Regions from separate parts of the Nocardia gipuzkoensis genome, predicted to be linked through region 1. Evidence: riboswitches for the same ligand, from Rfam matches in the RefSeq annotation. Region 1 holds a riboswitch; each other region holds the start of a gene.
What was found. A riboswitch is a leader RNA that binds a small molecule or an ion and turns the genes downstream of it on or off. The one in region 1 is predicted to bind S-adenosylmethionine.
Positions count from the first base shown of each region.

Region 2: linked by a shared signal. The riboswitch ahead of LTT66_RS37320 (hypothetical protein) and the one ahead of LTT66_RS06935 (PLP-dependent transferase) in region 1 are both predicted to bind S-adenosylmethionine.
Region 3: linked by a shared signal. The riboswitch ahead of LTT66_RS09975 (rhodanese-like domain-containing protein) and the one ahead of LTT66_RS06935 (PLP-dependent transferase) in region 1 are both predicted to bind S-adenosylmethionine.

Region 1 is NZ_CP089225.1:1,483,103-1,488,654, forward strand. Features, by position in the region: gene LTT66_RS06920 (NADP-dependent isocitrate dehydrogenase) at 136-1,353, opposite strand; gene LTT66_RS06925 (MFS transporter) at 1,715-3,214, opposite strand; gene LTT66_RS06930 (TetR/AcrR family transcriptional regulator) at 3,343-4,071, shown strand; SAM riboswitch class IV at 4,098-4,208, shown strand; partial or broken gene LTT66_RS06935 (PLP-dependent transferase) at 4,435-4,614, shown strand; gene metX (homoserine O-acetyltransferase MetX) at 4,611-5,552, shown strand, end outside.
Region 2 is NZ_CP089225.1:542,968-548,519, forward strand. Features, by position in the region: gene LTT66_RS02490 (glycosyltransferase) at 1-1,134, shown strand, start outside; gene LTT66_RS02495 (hypothetical protein) at 1,162-1,860, opposite strand; SAM riboswitch class I at 2,244-2,337, shown strand; gene LTT66_RS37320 (hypothetical protein) at 2,413-2,724, shown strand; gene LTT66_RS02505 (ABC transporter substrate-binding protein) at 2,842-4,461, shown strand; gene LTT66_RS02510 (ABC transporter permease) at 4,464-5,468, shown strand.
Region 3 is NZ_CP089225.1:2,162,693-2,168,244, reverse strand. Features, by position in the region: gene LTT66_RS09985 (FAD-dependent oxidoreductase) at 1-1,159, opposite strand, end outside; gene LTT66_RS09980 (Rv0361 family membrane protein) at 1,645-2,094, shown strand; SAM riboswitch class IV at 2,158-2,274, shown strand; gene LTT66_RS09975 (rhodanese-like domain-containing protein) at 2,289-2,705, shown strand; gene LTT66_RS09970 (O-succinylhomoserine sulfhydrylase) at 2,702-3,916, shown strand; gene LTT66_RS09965 (serine/threonine-protein kinase) at 3,940-5,466, opposite strand.

The DNA of each region.
Region 1 (5,552 bases):
GCACCCGTTCCACCGGAGGTGGGGCGGGTGCCCGATTGTGTCAGCCCGGCGCTGGGTGAGCACCCAGCGCCGGAGTCGGCCGAGGCGACGCGGCTCGGCCCCGCGGTTCGGCGCCCGAGACGGCGCCGCGCGAACTCAGCGCAGTGCGCGAGCCAGGTTGGCGTCCAGCGCGCCGAGGAACTCCTCGGTGCTCAGGTAGCCCTGGTCCCCGCCGACGAGCAGCGCGAGGTCCTTGGTCATCTGGCCGCCCTCGACGGTCTTGATGACGACGTCCTCCAGGGTCTGCGCGAAGCCGATGACCTCGGGAGTGTTGTCCAGCTTGCCGCGGTGCTCGAGGCCCCGGGTCCAGGCGAAGATCGACGCGATCGGGTTGGTCGAGGTCGGCTTGCCCTGCTGGTGCTGGCGGTAGTGCCGGGTGACGGTGCCGTGCGCGGCCTCGGCCTCACAGGTCTGGCCGTCCGGGGTGAGCAGCACCGACGTCATCAGGCCGAGCGAACCGAAGCCCTGGGCCACGGTGTCGGACTGCACGTCGCCGTCGTAGTTCTTGCAGGCCCAGACGTAACCGCCCTCCCATTTCATGGAGGAGGCGACCATGTCGTCGATGAGGCGGTGCTCGTAGGTCAGGCCCGCGGCGTCGAACTGGCTCTTGAACTCGGCGTCGAAGATGTCCTGGAACGTGTCCTTGAACATGCCGTCGTAGGCCTTGAGGATGGTGTTCTTCGTCGACATGTACACCGGGTAGTTCTGCTGCAGGCCGTAGTTGAACGACGCCCGCGCGAAATCCTCGATCGACTTGCGGAAGTTGTACATGCCCATGACGACACCGCCGTCCTCGGGCATCTTCACGACCTCGTGCACGATCGGCTCGCTGCCGTCGTCCGGGGTGAAGGTCAACGTGACGGTGCCGCCCTGGAACACCTTGAAGTCGGTGGCGCGGTACTGGTCACCGAAAGCGTGGCGGCCGATGATGATCGGCTTGGTCCAGCCGGGAACCAGCCGGGGAACGTTCGAGATGATGATCGGGGCGCGGAAGATGGTGCCGCCGAGGATGTTGCGGATGGTGCCGTTGGGCGAACGCCACATCTTCTTGAGACCGAATTCCTTGACCCGCGCCTCGTCCGGGGTGATGGTGGCGCACTTCACACCGACGCCGTGCCGCTTGATGGCCTCGGCGGCGTCGACGGTGACCTGGTCGTCTGTCTTGTCTCGGTATTCGATGCCGAGGTCGTAGTACTCCAGGTTCACGTCGAGATAGGGGTGGATCAGCTTGTCCTTGATGAACTGCCAGATGATCCGGGTCATCTCGTCGCCGTCGAGTTCTACGACGGTGCCTTCAACCTTGATCTTGGACATGGATCTTCGTGTCCTCCTAGGATGGTGCCCTCATTGCACGGCCAGGCGAACACGCTTGTGAGCGGACCCCAGCTGTTCCAACAGACAACGTATATGTCCCGCGTTGTCCGCGAGACGTGTGGTGCAAACAAGACAAGCGTACTGCTGCCGAAGTCCTCACCGCACGGGCAGCCCCCGGAGTGAGCTGGGCCACCTTTGTTACCGATTGGTAGGTCAGCGGTGCCTCTCAGCACCGCGACGGGCACCCGCGCAACCGCCGTCGCCGCTATGATCCGCCTTCCGTTCGAGCTCGGCAACTTCCCCGCAAAACGGCGAGGTCCGCACAACGCCGTGACGTTGCGCGGACCTCGCCGCCGATGGATCAGACCGCGACCGGAACCCGGGCCCCCTCCTCGGAGCCTTCGATCAGGTTCTGCGGCCGGTCCCGGATCATCAGGGCGATGATCGGGATGGCCGCGAGGAAGAACCCGGCGCCGACGTAGAAGGCCACGTCGTAGCTGTGGATCGCGGCGCGCGCGGCCAGGTTGTCGATGCCGGGGTTGTCCTGGGCGAAGGTCTCGGCGACCTGCACCGAGATGGTGGTCAGCAGTGCCGTCCCGACCGCGCCGCCGACCTGCTGCGCCGCGTTCAGCAGCGCGGACGCCACACCCGAGTCCGCTTCCTCCACCTGGTGCAGCGCCACCGTCTGCATCCCGACGAACAGCGGGCCCATGCCGAGCGCGATGAGCACCTGGGCAGGCAGCACCCCGGCGAGGAAGCTGTCGCCGTAGCCGAGCTGCGCCAGCAGTACCAAGCCGATGACACCCAGCACGGCGCCCGCCACCATCAGCGGACGGGGGCCGAGCTTCGGCAGCAGGGCGCTGGTGACACCCGCCGAGATCGCGATGCCCGCCGGGAAGGGCAGGAAGGCGAAGCCGGCTTTCAGCGCCGAGTAGCCCAACGTGATCTGGAAGTAGTAACTCAGGAACAGGAACATCGCGAACATCGCGATCGGGATGAGCAGTGCCGCGAGGAACGCCCCGCCCCGGTTGATCTCGCCCGGGATGTGCAGCGGCAACAGCGGGTTCGACGACCGCCGTTCGATCACCACGAAGGCGGCGAGCAGAACCGGTCCGGCGATCAGCAGCGCCAGGGTGCCACCGGCCAGCCAGCCGTCCTCGGCGGCGCGGCTGAAGCCGTACACGATGGCGATCAGGCCCAGCGTCACCGTGACGGCACCGGGCATGTCGTATCCCCCGACGCGCGGCGCCGGCACGTCCTTCGCCACCCAGGCCAGCGCTCCGAGCAGCGCGAGCAGCGCGATCGGCGTATTGACCAGCAGGCACCAGCGCCACGACGCGTACTCGGTGAGCGCGCCGCCCGCGATCAGGCCGAGCGCCGCACCGCCCGCGGAGATACCCGCGAACACGCCGAAGGCGGTGGCCCGCTCACCTGGCTCGGTGAACGTCACCGACAGCAGCGAGAGCGCGGCCGGGGCCAAGAGTGCGGCGAACGCGCCTTGTAGCGCGCGTCCGGCGAACAACTCCGCACCGTTCTGGGCGAGACCGGCCAGGGCCGAAGCGCCCGCGAAGCCGATCAGGCCGATGATGAAGATCCGGCGGCGCCCCAGGTAGTCGGCCATCCGGCCGCCCAGCAGCAGCAGGCCGCCGAAGATCAGCGTGTAGGCGGTGAGCATCCACTGCCGGTTGCCGTCGCTGATGTCGAGATCACGCTGCGCGAACGGCAGCGAGATGGTCACGATGGTGGCGTCCAGAACCACCATGAGCTGGGCCGATGCGATCACTGCCAGCGCGAGCCAGCGCGCTGAGCCGCCCGGTTTGTGCGGCGCGTGCACCGCTGTCGCCGTGTCCGTCACGGTCATCTCCTCGTCCCTCGATGAACTGAAGCCATCCTGGCATTGGACGCCATTTGTCGTCAAGCGAAAAATGTCGCAATACGACATTTGACTGTTACGGACAGAAGAACGGAGGGTTGGGTTACCATCGGGACATGCTCGAGTCATCGACGTCGATGGGCACGAGCGCCGCTGCAGCTGCCGCGAGCGCCCCGGGCCTGCGCGAACGCAAGAAGCAACAGACCAGGTTGCGCATCATCGCGGCGGCCCTCGACCTGTGCGACGCCCAGGGCTTCGAGGCGACCACGATCGAGCAGATCGCCAACGCCGCGGATGTCTCGCCGCGCACGATCAACCGCTATTTCGACAGCAAAGAGGACATCGTGCTGGGGCCGGTCCAGGACTTCGGCCGCACCGTGGCCGAGACCCTGCGTCAGCTGCCGCGCACCGGCAACGAACTCGCCGCGCTGCGGCAGGCCTTCCTGTCCGTGGTCGATCGAGCCGCCGAGGCGGGTGAGGCCGACCCGCTGTCGTTCCGGCAGTTCCAGAAGATGCAGCGGATCCTGCGCAGCAGTCCGTCGGTCAGCGCGCGCAGTCTCGAACACGCCGACGACAAGAACACCGCCATCGCCGCGGTGGTCGCCGAGCGCCTCGGCACCGAACCGGACGCCCGCGCGGTGCGGCTCATCGTCGGCACCTGGCAGCTGATCGGCCACGTCGGCATGGAGTGCTCGGACGACCTGTTCCTGGACGATGACATGGCCACCGCGGCCCGGGCCGGGCGCTCCAACTTCACCGAGACCTACGACGAATTCGTGCGCAGCTGCTGCGTCGCGCCGACTGCCTCCGATCAGGGGCGTGCGCTGGAGGATTTCGGACGCTGACGGACCGCCGGTTATGATGCCGGGCAGGTCATGAGTATCAGCGCCAAGCCCCGGCTCGCTGGTCGGCAACCCTCCATCCGCGGTGGGGTGCTCCGGGTGATGACCTGGCTCCCGAAAGCCGGGAGCAAGCGCGTACCAGGAGGTCGCCGGCATGTGTTGTTGTTCACACCGCTAACCCCTGCTGTACCGGCGAACACCTTTTGGGAGCAAACCATGAGTGAATCCACCGTGCGCGGGGCCGAACACGACCCGACGCAGTGGTCCTTCGAGACCGAGCAATCGGGCCGGACTCCGGACGGACCGATCGATGCGGCCGCCCTGCCGACCTACCGGACTACGCACCCCACTCAGGTCGGATCAGCCATGCACACCCGCGTGGCTAACATCGGGAAGGTGCGTTCCCTCGTGATTCACCCCGCGTCGACGACGCATTCGCAGCTCACACCCGAGGAACGGCTCGCCCCAGAACCGGTCCGTCTCGCGGTCGGCCTCGAGGACATTCCGGCCGATCTGCGCGCCGGTTTCGCGGCGGCGACGACGTGACCGTGGATACCGAACGGAGCGCCCGGACCTCCGCCGTCGCCCTGCCGCCCTCGGACGGGCAGCTCGGCACCATCGCCATCGGCGATGTGCGACTGGAGAACGGAGCGGTCATCCCGGACGTGCGCCTGGCGGTGCAACGCTGGGGTGAGCTCTCCCCCGGACTGGACAACGTCGTGCTGGTCGAACACGCGCTGACCGGCGATTCGCACGTCGTCGGCAAGCCCGACGACGTACACGAGATGCCCGGCTGGTGGGACGGCATGGTCGGGCCGGGCGCGCCGCTGGACACCGACGAATGGTGTGTGATCGCGACGAACGTGCTCGGCGGCTGCAAGGGCAGCACCGGGCCATCCACTCTCGCCCCTGATGGAAAGCCATGGGGCGCGAGGTTTCCCGAGATCTCCATCCGCGACCAGGTGACCGCGGAGGCCGCTCTGCTGGACCTGCTCGGCGTCGAGCGGCTCGCCGCCGTGGTGGGCGGGTCGATGGGCGGCATGCGGGTGCTGGAGTGGATGGTCGGCGCACCGGAGCGGGTCGCCGCGGCGCTGGTGCTGGCGGTCGGCGCTCGCGCTACCGCCGACCAGATCGGTACCCAGACCACTCAGATCGCGGCGATCAAGGCCGACCCGGACTGGCAGGGCGGTGACTATCACGGCACCGGCCGCGCCCCGACGACGGGCATGGCCCTGGCTCGGCGGATCGCGCACCTGACCTACCGCACCGAATTCGAGCTGGACCACCGATTCGAGAACAAACCGCAGGGCGACGAGGACCCGTGGAACGGCGGCCGGTACGCGGTGCAGAGCTACCTCGACCACCAAGCCGAGAAGTTGTGCCAGCGTTTCGATCCCGCCACCTACGTGTTGCTGACCGAGGCGATGAACCGCCACGACGTCGGCCGTGGTCGCGGCGGCATCGAGGCGGCGCTCGCGGCGACG
Region 2 (5,552 bases), 940 kb from region 1:
GCGACCTCGCTGCTGCCGCCCTGCGCTACCGCGCTGGCCGTGCTCGGCGCGGGTATCGCGCTGTACAACCGGATCACCCTGCGGCGGTTGGCGGACACCCCGACGACGGTGATCGAACCCGTCACCGTCTGCGTCCCGGCACGGAACGAGGCCGACCGGCTGCCCGACCTGATCGCCGACCTACGCGCCCAGGTGGGCGTACCGCGCCTGACGGTGCGCATCCTCGACGACGCGTCCACCGACGACACCGGCGCAGCCGCCCGCGCGGCGATCGGGGACGATTCCCGTTTCACCCTGCTGCGCACCGAATCCGGCCCGCTGCCCGGCTGGACCGGGAAGGCCGCCGCCTGTGTCCGGCTGGCCGAGGAGGTGACGGCGCCGGTGCTGATCTTCGTGGACGCCGACGTGCGACTGGCCCCGGCGGCGATCGCCGCGGCGGTCGGCGCTCTGCGCAGACGAGGAGCCGCGCTGGTCTCGCCGTGGCCGTCGCAAGTAGCCGGTTCGGTCGCAGAGGCCATAGTGCAGCCGCTGCTGTGCTGGTCGTGGGCCTCCACACTGCCGGTCGCGGTGTCCGACCGGAGCCTGCGGCCCTCGACGGCGGTGGCGTGCGGACAGTTCCTCGTGTTCGACAACGCGGTGTACCGCGCGGTGGGTGGCCACGCGGCGGTGGCCGGGAGCATCACCGAAGACCTCAACATCGCCCGTACGCTGCGGCGCGCCGGTCACTCCACCGTTCTGGTGGCCGCAGGGCCGCTGGCCGGCACCAGGATGTATCGCGGCGCCGCTGAGCTGGACGCGGGCTACACCCGCTGGCTCTGGTCGGCCTACGACGGCACGATCGCGGGCGGAGCGGCGGTGGGACTCGTTGCCGCTCTTGCCTATTGGGTGCCGCCAGTGGCCGCAGTGCTCGGCAGGGGCGCGGTCCGGCGGACGGGCGCCATCGGCTGGCTGGCCGCCGTCGGCGGGCGGCTGCTGGCCCGCTCCACCGAGACCGGCGGTCCGCTGCGGGCCTCGGATGTGCTGGCCGCCGCCGCGCATCCGGTGTCGGTGGCGGCGTATCTGCTGCTGTGGGCGCGTTCGCATCGGGCCCGCCGCCGCGGCACAGCGCGCTGGAAAGGTCGCTCGCTCGGCTGAGCGGTCAGCGCCGCGGCGGCCGAGACCTCATGGCACCGGCGTGATTCCGACCGTCGGCAAGAAGAAGCAGGACTTGGCGCCGTTCTGCACCGTGCCGAACACCGCGGCGAGCACCGTGCCCTTCCCGGTGTCCACCGGGACCGCGCGCACCCCGCCCATCGGCAGGGCCGCGAAGAGGAAGTCCCGGATCGCCTGCTCGGCCGCAGGCCGCAGGTCGGCGGGAACGGACGAAGGGATCATCGCGCGGGCGACCTCCGACAGCGGCCCCATGGCGGCCGTGCCGCCGCGGCCGGTGTTCAGGTTGAGCCAGGCGACCTGCATGCCCGCGGTGTTCGGGCCGTCCGGACCGAGGCCGTAGGGCACGAAGGTGAACATGGCCTGCCCAGCCTTGACGGCGCTGAGGTCCTGGCCTGGAATCTGCACGGTGTTCTTCGGCCATGGTCCCGGAATGGCGCCCGCCACGGCGGGCGCCAAACCGCCCGTGGTGTTGTCGAGGCAGAACGCCGACGCGGTCGGGTACGCGAACGGCGCGATTCCGAGCGCGCGCAGCGCGTCGAGCGCGGCTTGGTAGGCGCCGAACAGGTCGCCGGGGGCGGCCACCTGTACGGAGTGGTCGGAGAACGCGGGAATCGGGGCATCCGGAGCCGCGAGCGCGGCGCCCGGCCCGGCGAGCACGAGAGCGATGGAACCGGACACGACAGCGGACAATTGGGTCAGAGAGCGCATTGTGATCACGAAACCTCCTCATCGGCGGGACGATCGAGGGGCACAGTACTCCGGCAAACGCGTCCAGCAGTATGGATTACGAACAGCAATTTTGTGGCGAGTCCCGTTTGCCCGAAAACGAACCCGCCGCATTCCCCACCCTCGGCAAGAGCCGTATGCTGCATCGGGCCGTCGGCATTCGGTACTGGACCTCGCCGGCGATGACGCGGTGGGCTCGCACCACCCTTCGGCAGAGCAGCGCATGCCTGGTTACTACAAAGATCCGATGAATCCGGGTGCGACAAGATCTACGCTCACGGTGATTACTTCTCTTGTTCCCGGCTTCACTTGCTGGGCATCATGATTCGGCTCGACCCGGTCACCGGTTGACGGGGGGTCGGCGCCAACCATCCAGAGCGACCGAGAGACCTGGCTCGTCGACGTCGCAGCAACCCCCCGGTCACCGGGTGCGGGTGCTTCCGCCGGGACCGATGGAGGAACCGAAGTGATCATCGAGGACCGGCCGACCGCGTACGCGGTCGCGCCGAAACCGAGCGCACGCCGGGCGCGGGCATGAGCGCGTCCACCGCACCCGATGCCACCCCCGCGGCGGCCGCGCCGGGCGAACCGGATCCGACCGGCACACTCGTCCTCGTTGCCGCTCCCGCCGACGCCGCCCCGACCCCCACCGTGGCCAAGACCCGGCACCCCTGGCGCTGGGTGGTCAGTGCCGTCGCGCTGATCCTGCTCGCCCAGTTCGTGCACGCGCTGGTCCACGCCATCGAGCACGGCGCCTACCAGCAGGTGATCGACCGCTGGGGGCTGCACAGCGAGGCGGTCACCGAATCGCGGATCAACCCGCCCGGCCTGCCGACGAAGCGGTGAGCCGATGACCCGGCAGCGCCGCATCATGCCCAGCCGACCGTCGGCGACCGTTGTCGCCGGCGCCGATCCCCGCCAGGGCGAACAGCTCGCCCGCACCGAAGTATCTGGAGTTGTCTCGTGACCCGAACCCGTCACCGAATCCTCGCGCTGGCCGGCGCGCTCGCCGCGGCCACCACCGTGGCCGCCTGCGGCAGCGATTCGGCCGCGCCCGGCGGCGACGCGGGCCCGCCCCGGCCGGGCGGCACCCTGCGCTACGGCCTGTCCCAGGCGCCGACCTGCTCGGACCCGGCCCAGGCCGGCACCAACCAGACGGTGTACGTGGCACGGCAGATCGTGGACTCGCTGACCGACCAGGATCCGGCCACCGGCAAGCTGAAGCCGTGGCTGGCGCAGAGCTGGGAGGCCACCCCCGACGCGAAGGTCTTCACCTTCCGCCTGACCGACGGCGTCACCTTCAGCGACGGCACGCCGCTCACCGCGGACTCGGTGCGCAACACCTTCGATTCGATCCTGCGGCTCGGCTCGGGCAAGGCGCCGCTGGGCAGCAGTTACCTCACCAACTATGTCGGCGCCACGGCCGTCGACCGGCTCACCGTCCGGGTGGAGTTCAGCAAGCCCAACGCGCAGTTCCTGCAGGCGTCCTCGACCGCGCAGCTCGGCATCCTGGCCGACGCGACCACGGCGAAGCCCGCCGAGCAGCGCTGCCTCGGCGACAACGTCGGCAGCGGGCCGTTCACCTATGCGGCCTACCGCCAGGACGCGGCGGTGATGCTGGCCAAGCGCACCGGTTACCACTGGGGTTCTGCGGTGTTCGCGCACCGCGGCGAGGCCTACCTGGACAAGATCGAGTTCACCGTGGTGCCCGAATCCGGCGTGCGCACCGGCAGTCTCGCGTCCGGGCAGCTGGACGCGATCAGTGACGCGCTACCGCAGGACGCCCCGCAGATCGAGGCGGCGGGCGGACGGGTGCTCAGCACGGCCAACCCGGGCGTGCCGTTCGGCCTGCAGCCCAACGTCACCCGCGGACCGTTGCGCGATCCCGCTGTGCGCCGAGCACTGCTGCCCGCGATCGATCGCAGGCAATTGGTGGACACCGTGCTCGGCCCGCAATTCCGGCCCGCCACCAGCGTCCTGGCAGGCAGCACACCCGGCTACACCGACCTCTCGGCCCGCCTGGCCTACGATCCGGCGAAAGCGCGCACCATCCTCGACCAGGCCGGGTGGGTGCCCGGCGCGGACGGCGTCCGGACGAAGAACGGTGAGCGCTTGTCGTTCTCGGTGCTCTTCAGCCAGGTGTTCGCGGGCAACCAGGCGATCCTCGAGCTGGTGCAGCAGCAGCTGCGGCAGGTCGGCGTCGAGCTGAAGCTGGACCTGGCGTCGGTGGCGGAGACCACGGCGCGGCAGGGCAGCAAGGACTTCGACACCTTCTACGGCAACACCACCCGCGCCGACGGCGACATCCTGCGCACCAACTTCGGTCTCGAAGGGCGCAATCTCAACGCGCGCGGCCCCATCCCCGCGTTGGACGACGCGCTGACCGGCCAGGTGAGCACCGTTGACACCGCGACGCGCAACGGGCTCATCCGCACCGCGCAGCAGCAGGTGCTCGACGCGGGGCTGTTGATCCCGACCGTGGAGCTGTCCCAGGCGATCGGAGCGGGCGGCAACACGCAGGACCTGAAGTTCGAAGCCTCCGCGCGATTGCAGTTCTTCGACACCTGGTTGAGCGGACGATAGTCATGGCACGCTATCTGGCCCTGCGGGCGCTGCAAGCGATCTGGGTGCTGTGGGCGGCGTTCACGCTGTCGTTCGTTGTGCTGTATCTGCTGCCCGCCGACCCGGTCTCGATCGCGGCCGACGGCGGCGGCTCGGGCACACCGGTGGACCAGGCCGCCATCGCCGAGTTGCAGGCCCGCTACGGTCTGGATCGGCCGCTGTGGGAACAGTATCGGACCGCCCTCGGCCATGCCGTCCGCGGTGATCTCGGGCATTCCATCGCGACCGGGCAGCCGGTCACCGACGCCATCGGTGACGCGCTGCCCGCCACGCTCGAGTTGACCGGCACCGCATTGCTCTTCGCGGTCATCGGTGGCGTCACGCTGGCCTTCGCGGCGACCCAGACCCGTCGGCCGTGGCTGCGCAACGCCTTGGCCGCGCTGCCCTCGCTGGGTGTCTCGGTGCCGACCTTCTGGACCGGACTGCTCCTGCTGCAGGTGTTCTCGTTCCAGTTGCGGTTGGCGCCCGCGTTCGGCGGGCACGGGTTCGCGGGCACGGTGCTGCCCGCCCTCACCCTGGCGCTGCCGATCGGCGCGGTCATCGCGCAGGTGCTCACCGCCGGTCTGGAGACGACCTGGCGTCAGCCGTTCGTCGACGTGGCCCTGGCCAAGGGCGGATCGCGCTGGTGGGTGCGGCGCACGCACGTGCTGCGCCCGGCCAGTGTGCCCGCGTTCACCATCGCCGGGGTCCTGGTGGGCAACATGCTCGCCGGATCGGTGGTGGTGGAGACGGTCTTCGCCCGCCAAGGCGTGGGGCGACTGACCCAGACCGCGGTGCTGGCCCAGGACATCCCGGTGGTGCAGGGCATCGTGCTGCTCACTTCGGTGGTGTTCGTCAGCGTGAATCTCGCGGTCGACCTGCTGTATCCGCTGCTCGACCCGCGTATCGCGGCCCGTTCACGCGGCGCGAGCGGCGAGTCCGAGCAGACCGCCGCGAACGCCACCGAGGAGGCGATCATCCGTGCCTGACGCTGCTCCCGCCGTCCGTACCGGTGCGCGACGCGCCGCTTGCCGAGGAGGTGCGCACCCGTGGTCGGCGTGACCGAAGAACAG
Region 3 (5,552 bases), 680 kb from region 1:
CGAAGCTGGGAGCGTCGTCCAGCAGGCAGGCGATGGTCTCGTTGGCGTCGCCCTTGGTGTGACCGATCAGGCCCACGGGGCCGCGCTTGATCCAGCCGGTGACGTAGGTGGCGGGCATGTACCGCGCGGCGCCGTCGGCGTTCTCGTCGGTGATCACGCGACCCGCTTCGTTCGGCACGGTGCCCGCCTGGTCGTCGAACGGCAGGTGGGTCAGGTTCTGCGACAGGTAGCCGACAGCACGGTAGACCGCCTGCACGTCCCAGTCCTTGAACACGCCGGTGCCCTTGACGTTGCCGGTGCCGTCGAGCTGGGTGCGCTCGGTGCGCAGGCCGACCACCTTGCCGTTCTCGCCGAGCACCTCGGCGGGCGATTCGAAGAAGTGCAGGAACAGCTTGTGCGGGCGGTCGCCTGCGTCGCGGATGGCCCACTGCTCGAGGGTGTTGGCGACCATGTCCACCTGCTTGGAGTGGCGGCGCGCGGCTTCGGAGCCTTCGTCGTAGTCGATGTCCTCGGGGTCGACGATGACTTCGATGGTGGGCGAGTGGTCGAGTTCGCGCAGTTCCAGCGGGGTGAACTTGGCCTGTGCCGGGCCGCGACGGCCGAAGACGTGGACTTCCACGGCCTTGTTGGCCTTCAGGCCCTTGTAGACGTTCGGCGGGATCTCCGTGGGCAGCAGCTCGTCGCCGGTCTTGGCCAGCACGCGCGCGACGTCCAGCGCGACGTTGCCGACGCCGAGGACCGCGACCTTCTCCGCGTCCAACGGCCAGGTGCGGGGCACGTCGGGGTGGCCGTCGTACCAGGAGACGAAGTCGGCGGCGCCGAAGGAGCCGTCCAGATCGATCCCGGGGATCGGCAGGGCGCGGTCGGCGTTGGCGCCGGTGGAGAAGATCACCGCGTCGTAGAAGGCGCGCAGGTCGTCGAGGGTGATGTCGGTGCCGTAGTCGATATTGCCCAGCAGGCGCACCTGCGGCTTGTCCAGCACCTTGTGCAGGGCGGTGATGATGCCCTTGATCCGCGGATGGTCGGGCGCGACGCCGTAGCGGATCAACCCGAACGGCGCGGGCATGCGCTCGAACAGGTCGATGCTCACCTCGGCATCGGACTTCATCAACGCGTCGGCGGCGTAGATCCCGGCCGGTCCGGCGCCCACGATCGCGATGCGGAGCGGGCGGGTCTTCGCGGTGTGCGCGTCAGGCCCGGAGGAGGAAGCCTGCGTCACCGTGGAGGGCTCACGGACACCGCCGTCCTCTACTGCACTCTGTTCGGTCATCTTTTACGCGCACCTTATGGTCGAAACAATGAATGACGTCTGGGCTTAGCTTAGGCTAAGTTGACGCACCGGCTCGTCGCACCCGTCCGGTGCGGACGCCGGCGTTGCCGGCTCGTGGCTGCACGGTGCTCCGTTCCGCGGCGTGGAGCTGCCGATTCGCTATGACAGCAGGACGCCGTTCCGCGATTCTATCGGGATGGTCGATCCCACCCCGCGGCGGTGCGTGAACTCGGCGGATGTCATCGCAAGCCACATCCGTCGCTTACCCGGTTCCGCGCCGCCTATCGCGGCCGCCCGGCCCCGGTCGTGATCGCCGCGGTCCTGAGCCGGGGGCCGAGCGCTCGATACCCGCGCCGACCAGGGATCATCGAGTCATGAGCGAACAGCAGCCGACCCCGGGCGAGGATGAGATCATCCGGGTCGATCAGACCGACAAGCGCTCCGCGGCCCCGTTCATCGCGGCCGCGGTGGTCGCGGCGATCGTGCTGATCGCGATCGTGCTCGGCGGTGTGCTGTCGCCCGCTGAGAAAAATGTCACAGAAGCCGACCGCCTCGTGGCGGCCGTCCGCAATTTCGTCGACGGCTCCAATCGCAGCGACGCCGTGCCGCCGCCGGGCACCGCCTGCCAGGGTTTCGACGCGAGCCGCTCGCCGCTGGCGGGCCGAGACGGCGCCGGAAAGCCGGTCGAGATCACGAAAATCGACAGCCCCATGGTGGACGGCGACCGGGGCAAGGCGACCGTGACGACGAAGGTGGACGGGCGGGAGGCGACGTCGACCTGGAATCTCACCAGGTCCGGCGGCAAGTGGCTGGTCTGCACCTGAGCGTTCGCGCGGTGCGCGCCAGGGTTTGACAGGGTGACCCGGGTCGGTGCAATCTCAGTCGAAGGTCATGAGAACCAGTGTCAAGCCCCGGCATTACTGGTCGGCAACCCTCCTCCGCGGTGGGGTGCTCCGGGTGACGACCTGGCGGCGCCCCGGTCCCGGGCGCGGCAAGTGCGGATTCGCAGGAGGTGCACATGAGTTATGCCGGTGACATCACTCCGCAGCAGGCATGGGAACTGTTGCGGGACAATCCCGAAGCCGTCCTGGTGGACGTGCGGACGGAAGCGGAATGGAGGTTCGTCGGCGTCCCCGACACGAGCTCCATCGAACGGCCGACCGTGCTGATCGAGTGGGTCGACTCGACGGGTGCGCGCAACGAGGCGTTCGTCGAGCAGTTGAAGCAGGCGCTCGACGGTCACGACCCCGATGCTCCCGTCGTCTTCCTCTGTCGCTCCGGCCAGCGTTCGGTGGGCGCGGCGATCACCGCCACGTCGGCGGGTTACCGCACCTCCTACAACGTGCTCGAGGGCTTCGAAGGCCCGCTCGACGAATTCGGGCATCGCGGCGGCGCGGGCTGGCGTGCCCTCGGACTGCCCTGGCGGCAGTCGTGATCACCGGCGGCGCGTTCGACAAGCCACTGCCTGACGGCGTCGGCCCCGCGACGCTCGGCGTGCGTGGCGGCCTGCGGCGCTCCGGTTTCGAGGAGACCGCCGAGGCGCTCTTTCTGACCTCCGGCTTCGTCTACGAGAGTGCCGAGGCCGCCGAGGCCGCGTTCACCGGCGAGGTGGAGCACTTCGTCTACTCCCGCTACGGCAACCCCACCGTGGCCATGTTCGAGGAGCGGATGCGCCTGCTCGACGGCGCCGAAGCGTGCTTCGCGACCGCGAGTGGCATGTCCGCGGTGTTCACCGCGCTGGGCGCGCTGCTGAGCGCGGGCGACCGGCTCGTCGCCGCGCGCAGCCTGTTCGGCTCGTGCTTCGTGGTGTGCAACGAGATCCTGCCGCGCTGGGGCGTGGAGACCGTCTTCGTCGATGGCGAGGATCTCGACCAGTGGGAACAGGCGCTGTCGGTGCCCACCCAGGCGGTGTTCTTCGAGACGCCCGCCAATCCGATGCAGACGCTGGTCGACGTGCGCCGGGTAACCGAGCTGGCGCACGCGGCGGGTGCGAAAGTCGTGCTGGACAACGTGTTCGCCACTCCGCTGCTGCAACGTGGCTTCGAACTCGGCGCCGACGTGGTGGTCTACTCGGGCACCAAGCACATCGATGGGCAAGGCCGCGTGCTGGGCGGCGCGATTCTGGGCGCGCAGGACTACATCGGCGGGCCGGTGAAAACGCTGATGCGCCATACCGGTCCGGCGCTGAGCCCGTTCAACGCGTGGACACTGCTCAAGGGTCTGGAGACGATGCCGCTGCGGGTGCGCCATTCCACGGAGTCCGCCCTGCGCATCGCCCGCTTCCTGGAGAGCAACCCGGCCGTCAGCTGGGTGCGATACCCGTTCCTGGAATCACATCCGCAGCACGCGCTGGCCACCGGTCAGATGAGCGGAGGCGGCACCGTGGTCACCTTCGAGCTGAACGCACCCCAGAACGAGGCGAAGAAGCGCGCTTTCGAAGTCCTGAACGGGTTGCGCATCGTCGACATCTCCAACAACCTCGGTGACGCCAAGAGCCTGATCACGCACCCGGCCACCACCACCCACCGCGCCATGGGCCCCGAAGGCCGGGCAACCATCGGCCTGACCGACGGCGTCGTGCGCATCTCGGTGGGCCTCGAAGACGTCGAAGACCTCCTGGACGACCTCGACCACGCCCTTTCCTGACCACGGAACCGTCGCGCGATCGGTCAGCCGATCGGCACGGTGACGCCGGGCGACGACGGTGCGCCGCGCAGAATCAAGTGGCTCGCGACATCGTCCTTCTTGTCGTTCTTCTTGCCGTTCTTGTTCTTGCCGGGCAGGTCGAAGGCCAGTCGGATCGTACTGACGCGGCCGGGAGCGAGGCGCGCGGAGTCGCCGGGCGAATTGAGTTCGGCGGTGACCACCGCGTCGGGCGGGACGGAGCGGCCGCCGGTGGTCACCAGCCGTTGATCGGCTACGACAAGGGTTTGTTCGCGGTCGGACACGTTGGTGACCGTAAGTGTCACGATTGTGTGGGAATCGGCCGCGGTTGTCGCGTCGGAGGCCACGCCGGTCACGGTGAAAGCGAAGTTTCCGTCGCGCACGGCAGGACCCGGATTCGCGGCCTGCCCGCCGGTCGACGGCAGCGAGGCATCGGTCGGCGTGGCGGCTTCGCTGGCCGTCGGACCCGCAACAGGTGCGGACCCGAAGTCGATGCCGCTTCCGAGCAGCCACAACCCCACCGCGGCGACGAGCGCCGCTCCGGCGGCGAAGGGTATCCATCCGCGCAATCGATGATCGCGTTGCCCGGCCTGAGCGGCTGAACGAACCTCGGCCGTCGGGGGCGTCGGGGTGGCGGCCGTCAGCTTCCGAGTAGCCGGGTGGCCGGCCGGTGCCGTGGTATGCGTGACAGGCGGGGGCGGTAGCGCAGGTGCGGATCGGGCCAGGGCAGCCGAGGCCGCCGCGGCGAAATTCCCCGCGCTGCTGTAGCGCGCGTCCGGCTCCTTGGCCATCCCCCGGGCTATGACGGCGTCGAGTGCGGCCGGGACGTCGCGGGCAGCCCGCGCGGCACGCGGCGGTTCGCTCGTCAGGTGCGCGTGCATCTGCTGTGCCGGATCGCCTTCGCCGTAGGGCGGTTTTCCGGTGAGGGTTTCGTAGAGCACGCAGGCCAGCGAATAGACATCGGACCGGGCGTCGACCGTGCCGGTGAATCGCTCCGGCGCCATGTACCCCAGTGTGCCGACCACCAGCCCGGTAGCGGTGAGCGCGGTGCTGTCGGCGGCACGGGCGATACCGAAGTCGATCAGATACACGAAACCGCTGGTGTGCAGGAGGATGTTGCCCGGCTTCACATCGCGGTGCACGAGTCCGGCCGCGTGCGCGGCGTCCAGCGCCTCGGCGGCCTGGACGATGACGTCGACGGCCCGATCCGGTGGCAGCGCGCCCGATTTCAGGCGTGTGCCGAGGTCGACACCCTCGATATAGGCCATCTCCAAGAACAGGTGGCCGTCGACCTCGCCGAATGCGTGGATCGTCACGATGTGCGGATTGCGTACCCGGGCGCCCAACCGCGCCTCCCGCTCGAAGCGCTGTCGATAGAGCGAATCGGCGGTGTACGCCGCGGACAGCACCTTGAGTGCGACGGCGCGCCCGTCATGGTCGTGTGCCAACCACACCTCGCCCATGCCGCCGCGACCCAGCAAGCGTTCGAGAGAATAGTTCCCGAACGTGCCGCCGGGGCCCTGCACGAGCATGCCTCGACCGTATCGCCGGGTTCCGTCGCCCTCGCAGGCGGGCCCGGTCGCCCCCCTTCACATGCTGTCGATGGAGCGCGTCACGC